3 regions of the Paenibacillus sp. FSL L8-0333 genome follow, and region 2 is predicted to be linked to each of the others. Evidence: riboswitches for the same ligand, from Rfam matches in the RefSeq annotation. Region 2 holds a riboswitch; each other region holds the start of a gene.
The links. A riboswitch is a leader RNA that binds a small molecule or an ion and turns the genes downstream of it on or off. The one in region 2 is predicted to bind cyclic di-AMP.
Positions count from the first base shown of each region.

Region 1: another riboswitch for cyclic di-AMP. It lies ahead of NYE72_RS02670 (hypothetical protein); the one in region 2 lies ahead of NYE72_RS00545 (C40 family peptidase).
Region 3: another riboswitch for cyclic di-AMP. It lies ahead of NYE72_RS26050 (alpha/beta hydrolase); the one in region 2 lies ahead of NYE72_RS00545 (C40 family peptidase).

Region 1 covers NZ_CP150186.1:598,215-603,644, forward strand. Annotated here, with positions in the region: gene NYE72_RS02650 (ABC transporter permease) at 1-1,112, shown strand, start outside; gene NYE72_RS02655 (hypothetical protein) at 1,144-1,353, shown strand; gene NYE72_RS02660 (hypothetical protein) at 1,816-2,268, opposite strand; gene NYE72_RS02665 (hypothetical protein) at 2,309-2,830, opposite strand; gene NYE72_RS02670 (hypothetical protein) at 2,845-3,399, opposite strand; cyclic di-AMP (ydaO/yuaA leader) riboswitch at 3,468-3,632, opposite strand; cyclic di-AMP (ydaO/yuaA leader) riboswitch at 4,051-4,240, shown strand; gene NYE72_RS02675 (hypothetical protein) at 4,493-4,909, shown strand; partial or broken gene kdpA (potassium-transporting ATPase subunit KdpA) at 5,126-5,430, shown strand, end outside.
Region 2 covers NZ_CP150186.1:110,941-116,370, forward strand. Annotated here, with positions in the region: gene motA (flagellar motor stator protein MotA) at 1-47, opposite strand, end outside; gene NYE72_RS00520 (hypothetical protein) at 254-547, shown strand; gene NYE72_RS00525 (4a-hydroxytetrahydrobiopterin dehydratase) at 776-1,063, shown strand; gene NYE72_RS00530 (cytochrome c) at 1,145-1,501, opposite strand; gene NYE72_RS00535 (GNAT family N-acetyltransferase) at 1,629-2,114, opposite strand; gene NYE72_RS00540 (C40 family peptidase) at 2,303-2,755, opposite strand; cyclic di-AMP (ydaO/yuaA leader) riboswitch at 2,800-2,942, opposite strand; gene NYE72_RS00545 (C40 family peptidase) at 3,291-3,719, opposite strand; cyclic di-AMP (ydaO/yuaA leader) riboswitch at 3,777-3,915, opposite strand; gene NYE72_RS00550 (hypothetical protein) at 4,133-4,963, opposite strand; gene NYE72_RS00555 (M1 family metallopeptidase) at 4,975-5,430, opposite strand, start outside.
Region 3 covers NZ_CP150186.1:5,853,781-5,859,210, reverse strand. Annotated here, with positions in the region: gene NYE72_RS26065 (alpha-glucuronidase family glycosyl hydrolase) at 1-1,958, shown strand, start outside; gene NYE72_RS26060 (Nif3-like dinuclear metal center hexameric protein) at 2,019-2,777, shown strand; gene NYE72_RS26055 (hypothetical protein) at 2,862-3,035, shown strand; cyclic di-AMP (ydaO/yuaA leader) riboswitch at 3,356-3,542, shown strand; gene NYE72_RS26050 (alpha/beta hydrolase) at 3,648-4,457, shown strand.

The DNA.
Region 1 (5,430 bases), 490 kb from region 2:
TTGCTGTGATTGCTGAAGAGGGAAATCAGGTTGCAGAATTGTTGAAGGCTTATACTGCGCCAGAGGGCATGCCACAGGCTAAGATAGTACAATATGCTTCTGCGGATGATGCCGAGTTAAAGAAAGCATTAGATGAAGAGACAGTAGAAGGTTATGTTACTTTTGCAGAACCTACTGGTGAAGGGCTTCCACCCGTTACTTATCACAGTAATGATGGAGAACTAAACGGAGATGTTCAAGTTTATCTTCAAAATGCACTTCAGCAAGCAAACACACAATTCATCGTTGGCGACAAGCTGACCTCTGAACAGATTGCTGCAATGTCAACACCAGTGCAGATTACTACACAACAGCTTAACGCAGGCGGTGGCAGTGAAAGCTCTCAGGAGGACACTCCGGCCATTAACTACATTATCGTATATGCCATGCTTATGTTGTTCTTTATGTCCATTATGATGACAGGCAACATGATTGCCGCTGAGATAACCTCTGAGAAAAGCTCGCGGATTATGGAGATTCTCATTACAAGTGCCTCACCTTTAGCGCAAATGTTCGGTAAAGTTATCGGTGTTTTCCTAGTAGGAATATTGCAAATTGGGATCTTTGTCGCAGCGATCGTCGTCAATTTGACGCTCCCGCATAACGCAACCGTATTGGCTGATTTTGATCTCGATTTAGGCCAGCTCAATATTAACTTGCTGCTCTATGGATTTGTCTTGTACGTATTAGGTTACTTCCTCTATGCCTTGATGTATGCGGCTGTAGGTTCGATTGTCAGCCGTACGGAGGATCTCGGTCAGGCGGTAATGCCAATCATGATGTTAGGCTTCGTAGCGTTCTATGTTCCACTGTTCAGTATCTCCAATGCCGATACTCTAGTGGTTAAGATAGCGAGTTATGTACCTTTCACTTCACCATTGACGATGCTGCTCCGAATTGGTGTCGGTGAGGTGGCGATCTGGCAAGTCATTGTATCGCTGCTGATCCTGCTTGTGACTACCTTCATCTTCGGATGGCTGGCAGCCAAGATCTATCGTACCGGCGTACTGATGTACGGCAAACGCCCAAGTATTAAAGAAATCAGAAAAGCGATGAAAGCATACAAGATCTAAGAAGGCCTCATATAACTTTTAAGGAGTGCTAATGATGTCTACAAGCGAACAATATACCATTATGCTTTTAATGAGTTCGGTATCACTGGCTTCGGTTAGTAGAATGCTTCCGGATGGCTCCACTTTTATGGATTTCGTTCAAGGCGTATTGACCGGTGTTGCTATAGTGGGGATGTTGGCAGGATTGTGGATGTACAGTAAGGCGCGTAAGAGTAAGGCGCGTAAGAGTAAGGCACAATAGTAGGTACTGAATTTTCGGGGGGGATCCTAACAGCCATTTATGGTTGCTGGGATATCCCCGTTTTTGCGTTGGCAATCTCTTTGTATACGAGCTGATATAGCTAACGGACCCAGCAACACTTAAATGCAACAATCATCGAGATTTGGCAAGATATCGGACACAATAGTCGCTATTGGCATGAAAAACGGTGAATTAGTAGCTCTTTTAACCAAATAGTTGCACTGGAGTCCGATACTATGCTCAAAAGGCGATAAACGTGCAAATAATGTCATCTGGGTCCGTAAGCCTTGCCTTGGTGGAAGATGATTAGGGCCTGCTTGAAGACGATCCGAGACGCTCATCGCTCGGGATTTCTACTGGAGTCCGAACGCCGGCCAAATTTGAGGAAAAGCTTCAATTAAAGGCTCCTGAGTCCGTTAGATGCTTCATGCGCTTAAAGATCGTCTGAATTCTAGTTAGTGACTAAATTATAGAAAGATTTGCGCTCGTTCGTATATCCGCTTGGTCGGTCATCTGCTCCCGTACAGCTCTAAGCTGTGCTTTCAGTGCAGGAACACTTTTTTGCAGAATAATGCTTATTTGAGAAAGAGGCAGCTTTAAGCCGTACCACAATACCTTCACAAGCTGTTCCTCCCAAGGTAATCCCTTAGCCGATAGAAGAGAGCGCCGGGCAAAAGAATCAGCACACTGGCGAATACAAGTGCGGTAAGCGTGGATAGAGAATAACTGAGGGTCGAAGTTATCCTGACGATATATTTTATGAAGCTCTGTGAAGGTGCGGATAGTAACCTTGTCTGCCTCATTAGATTGTTCTAATAACATGGAACTGAGTACGTAGACTTCATTAGTATACTTTTGAACACACTCTGCAAATTTAGCACTGTAGGTGGACACGGGAGGTAAGGGGTCAGGCATGGTGAACACGATCCTTTCAGAATGAGAGATTTGCTTGAATCTATAATATAGAAAAGTAAGAGATGGATTTATTGATAAGATCGGCGGTGTCTGGTTCCGGGCAACTGTGTTTCTGCTGGGAGGCAGTGGAAAAAGCTTTGGAAGGTTTGTAGTAGAGCCGTTCACTTCTGGAATTGCTCCCCCCAGCTGCAACACTGTACAGACGCCCTTGCTGAATATGCCCAGCCAAGGATTTACCCTGGAGCTTGGCCTTTAAATCCTGCAAAGCACCCTGAACTAGCTCAAGCTTAACCTGCTCCCAATCTGAACCTTCGCGGCGGACCTTATCCAGCGCTTCCTCAAGACGGCAATGACAGATAGCCCGTAAAAAAGAACTCCATTTAATGAGATCGAAATTTTTGGTGTTGGCAGAGATTAGACAAGCCCCCCAACTGCAACCTCCCTTACAGGTGAGCTTCAGAATACCATAACGGCAGCCTTCAGCCCCTTCCATTCCATAGTGAATAGGCTCGGGTTCATCCAATACAAATACTTCAATGCGGGATAGTCTGCGCTGGTCCATAGTAGGGTTCCTCCTTAGATTTCCAAAAGCTTTAAGTCTACATGATGAGTGACACTAGCCTTTTCTACACAGGCGAGCATTTCCATTTTATTCTCACAGACTGCGGTATGCTCTAGCCATAGTCGGAACTTCTCTTTCCGTATAACAGATAGATGTAAGGGAAAGGTGCTGCGGGATCTCAAGACATACCAACCGGCGCTTACATCTTTCCAAGGCTCCTTGAAGGCTGTAAACCACGGGAGTTTTTGATGCGATGACCAATCCTGCTGCTGTTGTTGTTCTCGAATTTTTTTATATATTTCATATACAATCTTAGAGTCTAAACAGTCTTTACAAGAAGAAGGTGTACTGAATTGGCGAAGGGCTTGGATCTGGTTCTGGCCAAATGCATAACCTACAATGTACCTGTGATTATTTTCTTCGAACCACAAGGCCCCGAAACAAACGTAATTTAGACTTATCGGCTCAAGCAGCCCTTGATGTATCCCTAAATAATAGTGCTTCAAAACATTCACCCCATCCAGCGTGCTATCACCTAATAGGCTCAGGTAACGCAAAAACCGCAGCAAGAGGAGGACCTCTGCTGCGGTTTTGGATTACAGGCAGATATACCTGGGCCAAAGCGTGGCGGATCAAGGGTCTCTCTCTTTACGCTTACGAGGTTAGCTGTCGGATTCGGACGGTGAGAGTCGCCCTACCTATTGAGACTTACGCAGTCTCCTTTGGATTCACCCCAAGTAGGCCAGGTGGCCTGATGGTTCCCCCGTTCCCTGCGAATGCAGGAACTCAGCGTTGATTGTTTTTCATGAATTAGATTCAACCCGAATCATACTCTTTTCAAGATTTTCTGTAAAAAACGGAAAATGTTCTTTTAGAGCGATTTTAACCATATCCTGCCGACTACGACTGAAAAACGAGGTAAATAGGTATTTATGGCGTGTTATCGAGCTCTTTCTCGCTCAACCTCAGCTTCTTGCGTTTCAACCTATAAAGGAAATTTGCAGTATTTTCACCCTAAAAAGGTGAATAAAATCACATGGGTTATAGATAGCGATTAAACGCTCGAAACTCGAGTAAACAAGAGATATAGAGAGATTAGATATCAAGTAAGCGCTATCTAATGGGAAAATAGTTTTTAATTTGCATTATTTTGGCATCATTCAGGTTTTACAAGTCTTCGTGCATAAGAGTATGATTACTCCTGTTTCAACGACAATCGAATATTTGATCCGCTTAATTTCCGATAAGGAAAGCGGGGGAACCAACAATCGGCAGCCGATGTGAGAGTCGGAAGCTGATTATGGGGTGAATCCTGTAGAGGGTGCGAGTGAGCTCGCATCTATACAGGTAGGGCGACTCTCACCGCCCGAATCCGACAGCTAACCTCGTAAGCGTATGGAGAGAGGATGAGTGCAATGTGACCGCTAGCGAGCCACAGAGGAGATCCTTTGTGGCTTTTTGCTGTGCTCTTAGAAGCAAAGCATTTATGGAGGCCTCCCCCAAGAGGTCGCTAAATTCATCATTAGCGGTATTTGTTAGGCAGCGTCTAATGACGTGACACAACCGAGCTTTAGGTTGTGCCCGAAAATGACGATAGGTCAACATCCTTTCGGAGATTTTCGTTGCCTCCTTGTTGTAAATGAGCAGGAGGAGAAAAAAGAGATGACGGATCAGAATGAATATGTGCTTGTATGTGCGCCTACAAAGGCGGGAGAACATTTCATTAAACTTCTGAAGTTCAGGGGTATTAAGATGGCGGGATTAACCAACAATCTGGCTGAGAAAGCTTTACTAGAGGAGCTCGGAATCGAGCAGGTTATTCTAGTGGATACCCGCCATCAGAGCACTTGGTTTCGCCCATCGTTCCCGGTAGGCAGGGTATATCTGTTTGAGAGCAGCTTTCCGCTTTGCTGCCGCTATATTCAGATGTGCCGTACCTGGACGACACAGCCAATTTTTGTGATTACAAGTTCTATAAATCCTAGATTGGTCTATAAAAGACTTGGTGCGAGCTATGTAATCTATTCCCATAGTGGTGATGCTGATTTTCTAATCGATAGATCACCTCATCAAGGATAATGGAAGGAGTGCGGAAGATATGAGGGATCTGTATATGGTGGCTTCGTTAGCTGTAATTTACGGGTTATTTTATGGCTTTATGCGCTGGTGCGCAGGTGTAGTTGAGGATACGGGGAGGGATAAGCTGTGATTCTAGTAATCGCTGTTACCCTACTGTTGTTTATATATCTGGTTTACGCGTTGATTCATCCTGAGAAATTTTAAGGAGGGGCATTCATGGGCATTTTGCAAATAGTCGTCGTAATTGTAATTCTCATCTTGTTGGTCAAGCCGATGGGGACGTATTTATATCATGTATTTTCTAACGAACCGAATCGTACGGATCGCTGGTTTGCAGGCACAGAGAAAGGTATTTATAAGCTGATCGGCCTGAAAAAACGGGACGGAATGTCCTGGAAGAAGTATGCACTCAGCTTTGTTTTAACTAATATCGTACTGGTTGCTTTCAGTTATATTTTTCTAAGATTACAGCGGGGATTGCCGCTGAACCCGAATGGAATTGCCGATATGGAACAGACGCT
Region 2 (5,430 bases):
ACAGCAACCAAACCAAAAATTAAACCAATTATTGTTGAAATTTCCATTTTGCACCTCGTCCGTGAGATTTAAGATGTGTTCCGACAATGCCGCGTATATCATCCTTGAAACAGCGGCAGGGCACTCTGTGCGAAACCGAATTAACGTATATTCTTATTTATCGACATCATTCGGTTTTTTGTGAAGTCATTTTTTCGGCTATAATGGATAAGGTAAGTAATTATTCATCTGTGAAGAAAACGGAGTGATATACGTGGGTGTAAAGCATGGTAGAGATTACGGTGAAATTCTAACCGATTTGACCGAAGCCGTCGGACGAATTTCCGATGGATATTTATTTTTTGAGATGGATCCGGACGAGTGGCAGGAACTACCCCAAGAATCAAAGCTGGAGGTATGGGAAGCATTGGCTGAGGATCTTTTCTTCGCGCTGGGTAATGAACCTATGATTGAAGTGGGGAGCGGCGTAATTATTTACGATAAGGACACGCACCGCATTAATATTCTAGTTGGCGAAGAGGATTTGGCTTCAGTAGTTTTGATTTAGGCAGAGGAGACGTCTGGACGTAATTTGCCCGTAGTTAGTAGCCCGTGTTAAAATTGATAAAGCCGAGTTATAATCGCTGGGATTTGTGAATACATTTAATCGAAAATATCGCCTTTATCCTGGCACATCCCTTGGACCTCAGAAGCTAAGGGATGTTTTGTTTAACGCCTAAGACAAGTAAAGGGAACTACGCACTTTACTGCAATTTTTTGTAAGGGAGGAAACGAATTGTTATTTACGGAAGAGGAACTGCGTGAGGAGATCACCAAGCTGGAGGGCTGGAAACTGGAAGATAATGTTATGGTGCGAAAATATATGTTCAGCCAATATATGAAGGGCATTGCGTTTGTGGATGAAGTAGCCACGATTTCAGAAGCCTTCGATCACCATCCACATATTACGATTGATTATAAAACAGTTACCCTGCGCCTGAAATCTAATGAAGAAGATGGGATTACAGCTCTAGATCTTCGAGAGGCGCATGAATTTAATGAAGCCTTTGAAAAAAATCATTAGTTTAGCCAAAATCATAAAATAAACGCCCGTGCACAGATAGTCACCTATCTCATACACGGGCGTTTTTGGTTGCTTGGCTGGTTACTTTTTCTCTGAGAGCCAGAGTGCGACGTTGGCGATCTCTTCAGGAGCTAGCTTCTCCTTAAAGGAAGGCATTTGGCCACGTCCTTTGGTGACGATGCTGTAGATTTCCTCAGCGTCATGCTGACCGCCTTCATTCTGAAGACTTGGTCCAACTCCACCTTGAAGCTGATCGCCGTGACAGGTGATACAGCTGGCTTTCACGGTTGCTTCTGCCTTTGCGGCGTCCAGTTGAACTACCGGCATCGTGGGCTTATTTTCTTCTGCTACCTCTTCTTTACCCGGAAGTGTAAACATGAGTACTACCGCAAAGGCACAGGCGGCAAAAAACAAACCGCTCATGATCCATTTCTGCATCCCAATTCGTCCCTTCTATGTAAGCTGCTCCCTACATTATAGCTTATGGTGAAGCGTTATCATAGGGTTTGTGACAAAAAAATGAACGAGAATACAATCATTCTTATGAAATATCTGGTATTTAATATCATTTGTCATAGACCATGCAATAAAAAGGTTTGTCTCCTGTAGGTGTGCGGCGTTCATACGTATCTGTAATCGTAAATCCACATTTTTGATAAGTTCGAATGGCGCGTTGGTTCCAGGTCAGGACTTCCAGATCTATCTCACGATCAGGATAACGATTCAACGCTGTCTGGACGATGGCATCTACGAATAGTTTGCCTAAACCATGGCCGCATAGATCGGGGCGCATCCCAACTCCTAAACGGACGACTCCTTCCATCGGGAACAACTGTGCGAATCCGCACAAAACCTCATTTTCATTTAATATGGAGATATATTGTTCCTCCCGGAGCTGCGGATCACCAAACTCGATGCCAAGAGCCTGCATCTGCTCCCACGGCATCCAGCCATAAATATTATATGGGGGCGTATAGCTCCACTTACAAATAGCTTCTCCGTGAATTGCCTCCATAGGAACAACATGAAAAGTTACCGAGGGATTTATCATAAGGTCAACGATCTCCTTTCACGAGGACATTGCTATATTACTAATTATATACAAAATGGGGGAGGTTCGACTCAGAAACTTTATATGAGGGGAATGTTTTACAAATTATGAGAGGGGTAAATAAGTAATAAGACAAAAAAACAAGCTCTCCTCCAAGAGTACCTTGGAAAAGAGCCTATGTACGTTATTTATTGCACATCATCATTGTCTTCCGATTCAGCAGCAACCGATTGGTAAGCGTCTGTGCTCATAATGCGCTTGGCACCAACGTAGCGTTTCACGTAGTAGCTATCACTCAGAGAGCTAATCGTAACACCGCGTGAGGTAGAAGCGTGTGCGAACTTACCTTCACCGACATAAATGCCGACATGGGAGACACCTTTGCCACTTGTATTGAAGAATACAAGATCTCCGGCTCTTATATCATCACGGGAGATTGCTGTGCCCATTTGATATTGGGAACCTGATTGGTGTGGAAGGTTAATGCCAATCTTATCAAACACATACATTGTAAATCCGGAGCAATCAAATCCGTTAGTGGATATACCGCCGGATACGTATTTAGTACCGATGGCCTTGTCAATCACTTTATCCATTTTGGAATCTGCGAAAGCGCTTCCTGCTCCGATGGTGAGGATGATGGAAAAGCTTAGTACTGCTGCTGCTAACTTCTTCTTCAAAAGTGTATACCCCTTCCAAATGCCTACGAGGTTAGCTTAAGGGTTCGGTTGAAGGTCCCCTATGACCCCTCTATATAATGGAGGTCAATTCACCCAAAGTTGGTTCCCCCGTTTTCCTAATAGTTAGGAAACTCGGCTCATACTGTTGATTAGGATTAGCTTGTAATCAATACATGACAAAACCTTTGTAAATAACAACTTAATGATTACAAAAATGTTACTAAAATCTCACTGCGCTAATTGTAACAAACAGAAAGCCGCTTGGCAATCGTTTTTAACATATTAATGCAGAAAAATTGGCATTTTTACGGTAGAAAGGCATATGTAAGCGTTAATAATGACCTAATTTTTAATATAATTGCAATTTTTATCAAATAAACGTGTTTCAATTGGGCTCTAATAGTGTAAAAATATATTATGGAATAAAGAAAAACCCGAATTTGATTACGGGCATAATCAGATTCAGGTTCATATAGTTGTAATTGTGAGGAAGGTTTCAATCGAAGGCTACAGCTTGATAAGCTGAAGTACTCATTACTCTTTTAGCGCCAACATAACGATTGGCCCAGTAGGCCTGACTGAGTGAAGTGATGGTCACTCCACGCGAAGAGGACGATTGTGCGAATTTTCCGTTTCCAACATAAATGCCGACATGGGATACTCCATTGCCAAGTGTGTTAAAGAACACTAGATCACCAGAACGCAGATTGCTTTTGGATACAGCAGTTCCAACGCTATATTGAGCTTTTGATGTACGAGGTAAAGTAAGACCCACATTCTTGAATACATACTTTGTAAATCCAGAGCAATCAAATCCGGCAGTGCTTGTACCTCCGGTTTTATAGGCAACTCCAATAGTCTTTGAGATTACAGAGTCCATTTTAGAGTCGGCAAAGGCGCTTCCTCCACCAATAGATAATGCCATTACAAGTCCTAGCGCCGCAGCGACGCATTTTTTTCTTAAATTATGTCTTTTCAAAAGATGTACTCCTTCCAAGGCCTGCGAGGTTAGCTTAAGGGTTCGGTAGAAGATTCCCTATGATCCCTGTAAAGCGAGATCAATTCACCCAAAATATGGTTCCCCCACTTCCCGGTGCAAAGGAATTAGGCGTGTTAAGCACCAGAGAATGACGTTTCGACAGTTACACTTACGATAAATACATTTAGTTATGTAGGAATCGTTTCAATTGATTACAAAATTGTTACTAATAGCACAGGACTTATTGTAACAGAGCTTTTACGATTTTGCAAATACTCTTAAGTTATCCGTAATGAGAAAAAGTCCCAGCTCCTGAATACAGGAATTGGGACCTTTTTATTATGTCAAATAAGGTTGATTTATTGTGGAAATGCTTTGCTACGCCATAGATGATATTGTGCAGAGATTCCCCACATTTTTAAGAGCGTAGAAGGTAGTGGTGAGATTTGCCGTATTATAAGTGCCGGTAGGCCGGGACAGAACAGACCCGTCAGTCCGCACACTAGCAGTAAGAGCAGGCCTCCCGCCCCAAGTACAATGGAAACACCTATAGCAGGAATCAGTGACCGCAAGCAGATGATCAGTGAGGAGAACATTCCTGTACCGCCGGTGTAACCAAACTGCATATATAGAAGAAACAGGCGCACGATAAAAATATATATAAGCCATGCCAATACGTATGGTACTAAATGAAGTAACAAAGCGTAGTTAAACAAAGAGGATAAGAACAGCCCGTACATTTTTGGAGCAAGCCAGTAAAGCGGCAGCAGGGTCAGCACCCATTCGATTAGGCTAAAGACTAAGACAGGTAGTCCATAGATCTTCATGCCAGGGAAAAAGAACAGTCCACGCTCGCCCTTTCGCTCCTGGTGGAGCTCATGCAGCAATCCTGCCCTTATGAAAGGGGAAAGCAGAAGTCGCAAGACAACAAGCGCCAGAAGCATCCATAACCAAGTGCGTATCGCAGGGTCCGTATTCAAGCTGAACTGTCCCTCGATATAATACAACAGTCTGCCCATACCGCTGCCTCCGGCGTCTTTATCCGGATAGCGCAGTAGAATTGGAATAATAGCAGATCGGATGAAACCATACATAAAGTAGCCCCAGAGCAGTCGGTAGATGAAGAGCAGAATTAAAATATAAAATTGCTCCTTCATGCTTTGCCAGCCGCGGGTTATCGATGTTCTCACAATCATTCACCTCACCAGACAAGAGTTCCGAGCACGGTTTCAAGTAGTTTAGTTACACTTAATGTCCAGCGAGAGAGCGTCTTGGGCTCTATTTCCGCCAGCCTAAAGTTGTTTAGATGTTTGCTCTCCAATAAGATGGAATGTTCAGGGTCAATCTCAGCAGAGAGAAGAGGCTTATCGCTTAACAATTGAAACGTAGTCTCTACTCCTTCACCGTTCCAGACCCGCTGCACCGAAGAGCTGTCGGCGAATGTGAATTTCACGGGAACATCAACGTAATCGCTCCCTTTGTTTGAAATCTTCACTAATGATTCGTAGCTTGGAGCATCGCCGCTGTTATTTTTTTTAAAAGTAATCGTATCTACTGAGAAGTCAGGCGCTCCATCACCATAAATGTAATCATCGAAATAGGCCTGCCATGATTTTTTGGTTACCTTCTCAACGACTTTCTGAAAATCTGACGTAGC
Region 3 (5,430 bases), 1.1 Mb from region 2:
TAACGGAGGACAACGAGACGATTCAGGCAGCAGCCGCGGAATTCATACAGGGGATGACCTCTATGCTGGGCAAAGCGCCACTGCTCACAGCGCAACCAGAAGGACCGTGTATCGTTATAGGAACCTTCCAAGGGGGGAATCCGTTAATTGGTAGAGTATTCGGAGGAGAGCGAACCGATTCACTAGGTCCTGAAGGTTTCCTTATACGTACAAACGCTACTGAGCGATGTATCGCTATCGGTGCTTTAACGTCTGTTGGAATTTTGTATGGTGTATTCCATCTTTTACGGCTGATAGGAACAGAAAGCGAGATAGACGCTCTAGATTTATCTATGAATCCGGTGAACGGCCTGCGAATGATTAATCACTGGGATAATTTTGATGGCAGTATTGAACGTGGCTATGCTGGACGCTCCTTTTTTTACGAGTCCAATCAATTTCTTAACGATACAAAGCGGCTACGTGATTATGCCAGATTAATGTCCTCTGTGGGGATCAACGCGATTTCGATTAACAATGTGAATGTTCATGAGCTTGAATCTCTATTTATAACGGAGCAATATTTGCCTGATATCGCGTTGATTGCAGGAATATTCCGCGTATACGGGATTAAGCTATTCCTCAGTGCTAACTTCGCCAGCCCGATACAGATCGGAGCATTGGACACAGCTGATCCTCTGGACCCAGCGGTGCGGAAATGGTGGAAAGATAAGGCTAGTGAGGTTTATCGAGCGATACCTGATTTTGGCGGGTTTGTGGTCAAAGCGGATTCAGAAAATCGACCAGGACCATTCACTTACGGACGTGACCATGCAGATGGCGCCAACATGCTGGGAGAAGCACTGGAGCCGTTTGGCGGAATCGTGATTTGGCGTTGTTTCGTATATAACTGCAAGCAGGATTGGCGTGACCGTAAGACAGATCGGGCCAGAGCGGCATATGATCATTTCAAACCATTGGATGGCCGATTTAATGATAATGTAGTGCTGCAAATCAAGAATGGACCGATGGATTTTCAAGTCAGAGAACCGGTATCTCCGCTGTTTGGCGCACTGGAACATACCAATCATCTGATGGAGTTTCAGATTGCTCAAGAATATACGGGGCAGCAGCGGCATCTCTGTTATCTTGTTCCACAGTGGAAAGAAGTCCTTGATTTCAATACTTATGCCAGAGGGCAAACTACGCTTGTGAAACATATTGTGGACGGATCGGTGTGGGGAAATAAGTATAATGGTGTGGCTGCTGTAACTAATGTTGGAGATGACATGAACTGGACGGGGCATGGGTTAGCTCAAGCTAATCTGTATGGATATGGAAGATTAATTTGGAATCCGGAGCTGACGGCAAAAGAAATAGCTGAGGAATGGATTCGGCTTACCTTTGGCACTGATGAAGGTCTAGTGGCTGCTATTCGCGGGATGTTGATGGACTCATGGAGGATTTACGAATCTTACACAGCTCCATTAGGTGTGGGTTGGATGGTTAATCCGGATCATCATTATGGGCCGAATGTGGATGGGTATGAATACGCCAAGTGGGGAACGTACCATTATGCGGATCATAAGGGCATTGGTGTGGATCGTTCAGTCAAATCGGGAACGGGTTATAGCGGACAGTATATGGGGCTTAATGCATCAAATTATGAGAATCTAGCGTCTTGTCCGGAAGAGCTGTTGCTGTTCTTTCATCATGTTCCATACACGTATGTTCTGCAATCGGGGCAAACTATTATTCAGCATATCTACGATACTCATTTTGAGGGGGCTGAGCAGGCTGCACAGCTTCTAGCGACATGGGAATCACTTGAAGGCAGCGTGGATAGTGGATTGTATATGCAAGTGAAGCAACGTCTTGAAGAGCAAGCAGAGCATGCGCAGGAATGGAGAGATCGGATCAATACGTATTTTTACCGCAAGAGCGGAATTGAGGATCTTAAAGGCAGAAAGATTTATTAGATTTCGAATCGAGGGATGATGATAGTGAGCCTCACGATTAGAGCGATTCTGGAAGATTTAATGGGAACTGTGGAACAGGTAGAAGGCACTGTCGATATTCTGAACCCAGGGGAACCGGAAACTGAAGTCACAGGGATTATTACGGCCTTCTCTGCCACACAAAATGTTGTGGAGCAAGCAATAGCGTTAGGAGCCAATTTGCTGATCACGCATGAAGGTGTATTTTATAGCCATCATGCGGCGAGCGAGTGGTTAGAAGGTGATCCGGTTTATCATGCGAAAAAAAGTCTGATCGAACATTCCCAAATTGCTATTTTTCGTTATCATGATTATTGGCATCGGCAAAAGCCGGATGGAATTATGGTGGGTTTACTGCAAGAACTAGATTGGTCCGCATACGTGGAAGAGCAGCAAGCAGCTGCTACGATTCTCAATATTCCTGCTATGACTGTACTGGAAGCTGCTCAATATATTAAAAGTAAGCTAGGGATCTCTTATGTACGCGCTGCCGGTGACCTGTCTCTGTCCTGCAAACGCGTAGGGATATTAGTAGGTTACAGAGGAGGCGGGACGATGGCTATTCCGCATTTTAATGATCACAATCTTGATTTAATTATTGCTGGAGAGGGACCAGAGTGGGAGACTCCGGAATATGTGCGGGATGCAGGGCACCAAGGCAGATCTAAAGCGCTCATCATGTTAGGTCATGCGGAGAGTGAAGCGCCGGGAATGAAATATTTAGCTGAAATCTTAGCAGACAAATATCCCATGCTTCCTAACCGGTTCATTGCTGAACAACCCATCTATCAGATGGTTTAATCTGGGGAAATAAAGAGTACGGAATAAATAAACATATTATGGAGAAAATGAAGGGAAACAGGTCACTGAGAAAGGAGTGTTTCAATGGAAATTCCTTTGGAGGCTGATGAAGTATTAAGTCGGATCAAAAAGCTGCAAAGCGACGGAAGCTCGATCAGTAAAAAACAAGTAAAGCAGAGCGATCCTGAGCTTATGAGAAGTGCGCTGTTCTTTTTTCCAAGCTGGGAGCATGCATTGAAAAACGCCGATCTTTTGTAGCCATAGTATTGTAAGAGGAAGCTAAGTGGACAGGGGAATACCTCTGATTCTGCTTAGCTTTTTTCATATCTCCAGTGAAAAGGATGGCCTTTATATAGAAAGTACTGGTGTTTTAACCTCCGTTTGGCTTGGTTCAGAGCCATTTTCTTAAATAAAACGAGTAAACAAGAGCAAAAGAAAGAGAAAATGAAGAGTATGCTCAATATGAAATGAAAAGCATTGCTTTCAACATTATTTTGACCAGAGCCCTCCTTTACAAGCAAACCTTACAAGAGTATGATTCATCTCAGAACTGACAATTATCTTAAATTTACAATTACATAAGCAATCCGCTTAATTTCCGTTTCTGGAAAGCGGGGGAACCAACAACTGGCAGCCGATGTGAGAGTCGGCACTGGTTATGGGGTGAATCCTGTTCCGGGTGCATAACATGCATCCCTGCAGGTAGGGCAACTCTCACTGCCCGAATCCGACAGCTAACCTCGTAAGCGTATGGAGAGAGGATGAATGGCGTGTTTAGTGATGAATAGCCACAGAGAATCCCTCTGTGGTTTTTTGCTGCGTTTTTAAGCAGATATAGACGTAGAATTTATTATGAAAGAGGTGTTACCTTTGCCTATCGCTAAACTGAACGGAACTTCGCTCTATTATGAAATCAATGGAACTGGCACTCCGGTTGTGTTTATCCATGGACATGGATTAACACACAGTATGTTCAAACCACAGCTGGAGTATTTTTCCGATAAATATAAAGTGATTTTGTGCGATTTACGGGGGAATGGCAAGTCTGGTAAACTGCTGGAGGCCCCACATGAGATTATTGAGACGCAATGTCTGGATTTGATTATGCTGTTGAATGACCTAGGTATTCGTGAAGCAGTTTTTGTAGGAATCGCCTATGGTGGCTTAGTCGTTCAGCATATTGCCAAACAATATCCTGAGCGTGTGAAAGCCATTGTGGTCGCGGATAGCTTCTGTAGGACTCACGGATCAACAATTGTAGGGAAAATACAAACTATGGCAGCATATTGCAGTTTGCTAATGTATTATCTCCCAAGCGAGCTGGTGTTGCCTTCGATTCGGATGATGTACCGAGAGCGCTGGAGTCTGGCCTACAATGAGATTAGAAGAGGGCTGCTGGACAAACGTCCCCGGGAGCTATATCGGCAAAGACTGGCTACAAGCCATGTTGATTACACCAGATGCTTAAAGGCTTTTAAACGTCCTGCTTTATGTATTGTAGGGGACTTTAATGAATTTGGAGTGAATTGTATGAAGGAAATGGTGTCTCAGCTGCCACATGCGCAGTTGGCGATTATTCCGAACGCATTAGATCCAAGTAATCTATGCCAGCCGGAGCAATTCAATGCGATTCTTCAACGTTTCTTAGAGAAGCAGCAGGGCAGTCAGCAGATTAGCTGATCTATAGGGAGACCTTTACAAGCGAAGCGTTTATGTGGAAAAGGGCGTCCCATAGCCAGGGGGAATGAGCTGGCTATGGGACGTCTTTCTGGGTAGAACTTTAGGGAAATTCTCCCTAAAGTGAAGGTGATTATGGCTCCTAGAACGTGGATTAAGGAAATTCTCCCTAAAGTGAAGGGAATTATGGCTCCTAGAACGTGAATTAGGGAAAACTTCCCTAATAATAGGATGTTTTTAGCCATAAATGGGTATTTGTATGAATTTTTAGGGATAAATTCCCTAAAAACCTTATTTTAAAGCGATTATCGATGAATATTAGGGAGGATTTCCCTAATATAATGGATATCTAACTAAAGGCTGGCTCATCAGTAGTGAAATCTACGAATGAGCCAGCCTTTGGTATTTTACTAACCGGTGGATGTTGAACATTTACAAGCATATTGTACCTAGAACGCCACTTAATGTCCCTACCCTACCACAGCATCAAATATAGCTCACCCGACGTGGGAAAGAACAGTAGACTCTAAGTAGTGAAGGTAAGAGTATAGAAGGGGCGTAGTAAGCAGCTCACCCGACGTGGGAAAGAACAGTAGACCCTAAGTAGTGAAGGTAAGTGTATGGAGGGAGGCGTAGTAAGCAGCGCATCAGACGTGGGAAAGAACGGTAGACCCTAAGTAGTGAAGGTAAGTGTATAGAAGGAGGCGTAGTAAGCAGCTCATCCGACGTGGGAGAGTACGGTAGACCTAAGTAGTGAAGGTAAGTGTATAGAGGGAGGCATAGTAAGCAGCTCATCCGACGTGGGAAAGAAACAGTAGACTCTAAGTAGTGATTGTAAGTGTATAGAAGGAGGTGAAGTAAGCAGCGTATCTGCAGCTCCTGATCGAGACCAAAGGAAAGGAAGGTTTCGGTAATAGGGATTCAGCCTCCGGACATGAGTAGGAGAGAAGAAGAGCGGGGAGTGACATTGACAGAC